Regions from separate parts of the Gordonia sp. 135 genome, predicted to be linked through region 1. Evidence: riboswitches for the same ligand, from Rfam matches in the RefSeq annotation. Region 1 holds a riboswitch; the other holds the start of a gene.
What was found. Region 1 has a riboswitch for thiamine pyrophosphate ahead of thiO (glycine oxidase ThiO). Riboswitches for the same ligand answer to the same signal wherever they lie in the genome.
Positions count from the first base shown of each region.

Region 2: linked by a shared signal. The riboswitch ahead of thiC (phosphomethylpyrimidine synthase ThiC) and the one ahead of thiO (glycine oxidase ThiO) in region 1 are both predicted to bind thiamine pyrophosphate.

Region 1 covers NZ_CP046257.1:4,607,555-4,609,946, reverse strand. Annotated here, with positions in the region: gene thiE (thiamine phosphate synthase) at 255-926, opposite strand; TPP riboswitch at 974-1,083, shown strand; gene thiO (glycine oxidase ThiO) at 1,077-2,141, shown strand; gene thiS (sulfur carrier protein ThiS) at 2,138-2,338, shown strand; gene GKZ92_RS20835 (thiazole synthase) at 2,331-2,392, shown strand, end outside.
Region 2 covers NZ_CP046257.1:597,432-599,823, forward strand. Annotated here, with positions in the region: gene thiC (phosphomethylpyrimidine synthase ThiC) at 1-1,003, opposite strand, end outside; TPP riboswitch at 995-1,109, opposite strand; gene GKZ92_RS02725 (GNAT family N-acetyltransferase) at 1,304-1,651, shown strand; partial or broken gene GKZ92_RS02730 (aldehyde dehydrogenase family protein) at 1,833-2,392, shown strand, end outside.

The DNA.
Region 1 (2,392 bases):
GAAGGATGGGTGAGGCAGATGAAGAAGGTGCATCTCGAAAGCCGATTTCGGTCGAAGAACGGATGACCGACAAGAGCGTGCAACCGACCCGCAGCGGGGGGTCGGTCAGAATCAGACCCCGCTGCGGCGGGTTACGAGCGCGCTCTTGATGCACATCATGATCGGTCCAGGCTAGACCGCGGTGTCCGGATCAGGCAAACGGATTCCGCCTCGGCAGTCCACTCTGACAACCGACCCTGAGGACCGCCCCTGGGCTACCACCGGCCGAGGAGGTCGGCGGCCGCGGCAGCGGGATCGGTGGCGGCGGTGATCGCCCGCACCACGACGATCCGGCGGGCACCTGCGGCGGTCACCTCCGGCACCCGCGGGGCGTCGATGCCGCCGATGGCGAACCACGGCTTGCCGGGCGCGGCGCCGGCGGTCGTCGTCACCAGGTCGAGGCCGGCAGCACTGCGACCAGGCTTGGTGGGCGTGGTCCAGCACGGGCCGACGCAGAAGTAGTCGACGTCGGGGTCGGCGGCTGCGGCCGCGGCCTGCTCGGGGTCGTGGGTGGACGCCCCGATGATCGCGTCGGGGCCGACGATCCGGCGCGCCACCGCCGGCGGCAGGTCGCCCTGTCCGACGTGGAGGACGTCGGCGCCCGAGAGAGCGGCGATGTCCGCGCGGTCGTTGACCGCCAGCAACGCGCCATGGGCGTCGACGACGCCCCGCAGCGCGGCGAGGATCTCGAGCTCCTCACGGGCCTCGAGCGTGCCGAACTTCTTCTCGCCCGCCGACCCCTTGTCGCGTAGCTGCACGATGTCGACGCCGCCGGCGAGGGCGGAGCCGACGAAGTCGAGCAGGTCGCCGCGCTCGCGTCGCGCGTCGGTGCACAGATAGAGCCGGGCGGAATCAAGGCGGCGGCGCGATTCGGAAGCAGTCGTCACGGCGACCAGGCTAGCCCCGCGTCGACCGGCCGGGCGTAGGGTGGACCGCGAGAACACACGGGAGCCCGGGCAGGCGGGCTGAGAGTGCGGACCCCTCCGCAGACCGTCGAACCTGATCCGGGTCATTCCGGCGAAGGAAGGTGATCTGGCTTGAGCAACACCCCAGCAGGATTCGACCGTGCACTCACCGTCGTCGGCGGTGGCGTGATCGGTCTGACCTGTGCGCTCGCCGCCGCCGACGCCGGCTGGCAGGTGCTCGTCGTCGACGCCGGTCACGACGAGCGGGCCTCATGGGTTGCGGGCGGCATGCTCGGCTCGCTGGGCGAGGGACATCCGGGGGAGGAGGCCGCGCTCGCGCTGTCGGTCGAATCGGTGCGGCGCTGGCCGACGCTGGTGAAGCGGCTCGCCGACCCCGCGATCGTGACGGCCACCGACTCCCTGTTCGTCGCCGGTTCGGCAGCCGACGCCGAGTACCTGCGCCATCTCGCCGACTTCGTCTGGGCCAATCAGCCGCGCACCGACGCCACGCTCAGCACGGTGACGGGTCGTGAGATCCGTTCCCTGGAGCCGTCGTTGAGTTCGCGGCTCGTCGGCGGCTACCGGGCGGTCGGGGAGTGGTCGATCGACAACCGACGGCTGCTGGCGACCCTGCGCAGCGCCGGGGCCGCGGCCGGGGTGCGGTTCATGGATGCACGGGTGGAGAGCCTCGCCGACGTCCGCGAACAGGCCGGCCCGCGAGATCAGATCCTCCTCGCCGCCGGAATCGCCACGGCGGCACTGCTTCCCGAGGTGCCCCTCCACGCGGCCAAGGGGGAGATCCTTCGCTTGCGCCGGACACGGTGGTCGGTTCCGCCGCCCGGCCACGTGGTCCGGGCCCGGCTCCACGGCCGGGCGGTCTACCTGGTCCCGCGCGAGGACGGGATCGTGGTCGGCGCAACGCAATACGAGGCCGGTGACTTCGGCGACCGCACTCCGCAGGCAGGTGGCGTCGCCGATCTGCTCGCCGACGCGATCGAGGTCATGCCGGGACTGCGCACCTACGAACTGACCGAGGCGGGCGCCGGACTACGGCCGTGCACCGCCGACGGACTGCCGATCGTGGAGCGGATCGACGACCGTACAGTGGTCGCGACCGGCCACGGCCGCAACGGCATCGTTCTCGCACCGGGCACGGCGGACAGGGTGCTCGGGATTCTGGAAGGAGCATCCGCGTGACCATCACCGTGAACGGAGAGAACCTCGACGTGGGCGACGACGAGTCGGTGAAGGATGTCGTCACCCGCCTCGGACTGCCTGACCGCGGGATCGCGGTGGCCGTCGACGGCGCAGTCGTACCGCGAGGACGATGGTCGGAACACACGATGACCTCGGGAGCCGTAGTGGAGATCGTGACGGCGGTGCAAGGTGGCTGAGTCCGGCATCATCGACGGCGCAGACGTTTCCGAGGCAGACCCGCTTCGGATCGC
Region 2 (2,392 bases), 1.0 Mb from region 1:
CTCCGAGGGTGCGCAGTTCGGCGAACTGGGCCTCGTCGTTGGCGTCGGCGATCGACCCCGGACGCAGTCCGTCGCCGAGGGAGAAGGTGATGTCGTAGCGGCGGAAGATCTCGCACAGTTCGTCGAAGTGCGTGTACAGGAACGATTCTTCGTGGTGCGCCAGGCACCAGGCGGCCATGATCGATCCGCCCCGCGAGACGATGCCGGTGACCCGCCGGGCGGTCAGCGGCACATAGCGGAGAAGCACTCCGGCATGCACCGTCATGTAGTCGACACCCTGCTCGGCCTGCTCGATCACGGTGTCGCGGTATATCTCCCACGTGAGAGCGACGGGATCGCCGTTCACCTTCTCGAGGGCCTGGTAGATCGGCACGGTCCCGACGGGGACGGGGGAGTTGCGCAGAATCCACTCCCGGGTGGTGTGGATGTCGGCGCCGGTGGACAGGTCCATGATGGTGTCGGCGCCCCATCGGGTGGCCCACACCATCTTCTCGACCTCGTCCGCGATCGAACTGCGCACCGCAGAATTGCCGATGTTCGCATTGATCTTCACCGCGAACCGCTTGCCGATGATCATCGGCTCCGACTCCGGATGACGATGGTTGGCCGGGATGACGGCGCGGCCGATGGCCACCTCGGAGCGGACCAGGTCGGGGTCGACGCCCTCCCGTGCCGCGATGAACCGCATCTCATCGGTGACGATCCCCGCTCGCGCCCAGGCGAGTTGGGTGCTCGCGCCGTCGACGGGTTCCGGGCGGTGCCACGCGTCCCGGGTCGGTGGCAGGCCGCGCTCCACGTCGATCACGGCATCGGGGTCGGTGTACGGCCCGGAGGTGTCGTAGACGTCGAGGTGTTCCCCGTTCGTCAGGTGGATTCGGCGCTGCGGTACACGGAGGTGATCGACGGAGAGGTAGTGCTTGGAGCTGCCCTCGATCGGCCCGGTGGTCAGACCGCCGTCTGTGAATGTCGCAGTGGTGGGTGCGGTGGATACACGTGTGCCCATGATGGTTCTCCCTACGCCGGCATTACCCGGACAGGTTCGAGCGGTCGGCGACCGCCCGTCGCCATCTCAGCCCTCGGTCATCGTGAGAGCCCCCGCGTGTGTGATTGTGTTGCGTTCGCCACCCTACAACGTCGGTCAACACCTGACGATGCGCCCAGATGCTCACTGCACCGGATCACCGGGAGGTCTCGGCAGTTACGGAACCGTAAGGTAGGGTGTGACCCTAGTCACAGGGGCCCTTGCGTCGAGCCGCGACGTCCTGCCGGTGACCCGCCACAGTGATCACGTGAGGAGATGTAGGTGTTACGCAAGAACCGGCATCGGCCGCCGCAGTCGGCGCGATCCATTCTGCAGCAGATCGCTCAGGTGGTGCACAATCCCGACCGCGAGAGGTTCGAACTCTGGGTCGCGGGGGATCTCGTCGGGGTGCTCGGCTACTCGATCGAGACTGTCGACGGTCAGACCACCATCACCGTTCTGCACACGGTTCTCTACGACGAATACAGCGGTCACGGGCTCGCCACCCGTCTCACCCGGTCGGTCATCCACTTCGCCCGGGAACGCAACGCGCGGCTTCGGCCGGTGTGCTCGTTCACCAAGAACTATCTCGACCATCACCCGGGGATCGTCGAGCTCGCGCCGGTGTGAGCAGGCGGCTTCCGCGCGCCCGCGGTGCCGCTTGCCGGCGTTGGCGTTCTTGTACGCCAGGGTGACCCGCGGTCGAGGTTTTGTACCCTCGGGCGACGACCTTGCGTGCCGATGCGGACGTATTGTTCGGCGGTGATCCCGCCCGGTTGTCGGGCCGACTGCTGCCACGGAAGCGAGAACGATGACCGAGACGGTCGAGTCCCTGTACAACCTCATCGACGGACAATGGGTCGACGGCGAGGACGCGCCCTTTACCAGCGACAGTCCCGGTGACCCGAACGTCGTCGTGGCCGTGGGGCGTCGGGCGAGCATCCGCCAACTGGACGCCGCGGTCACCGCGGCCGGACGCAGCCTGGCCGAGTGGTCACGCCTGTCCACGCACGAACGCGGTGGGGTACTCGTGCAGGCTGCCGGCGTCCTGGAGCGCAATGCCGAGGAATGGGGCGCGGAACTCGCCCGCGAGGAGGGCAAGACGCTCGCCGAGGGTATCGGCGAGGTGCGGCGCGCCGCGCAGATCCTCCGCTACTACGGCGCCGACGGCGACCGCGAGGCCGGCGAGGTGTACTCGTCACCGCGCAAGGGTGAGCGAATCCTGGTGACGCGCAAACCGATCGGCACCATCGGTGTCATCACTCCGTTCAACTTCCCGATCGCGATCCCGGCGTGGAAGATCGCGCCGGCCCTCGTCTACGGCAACACCGTGGTGTGGAAGCCGGCCGGCACCGTTCCGCTGCTCGCGTT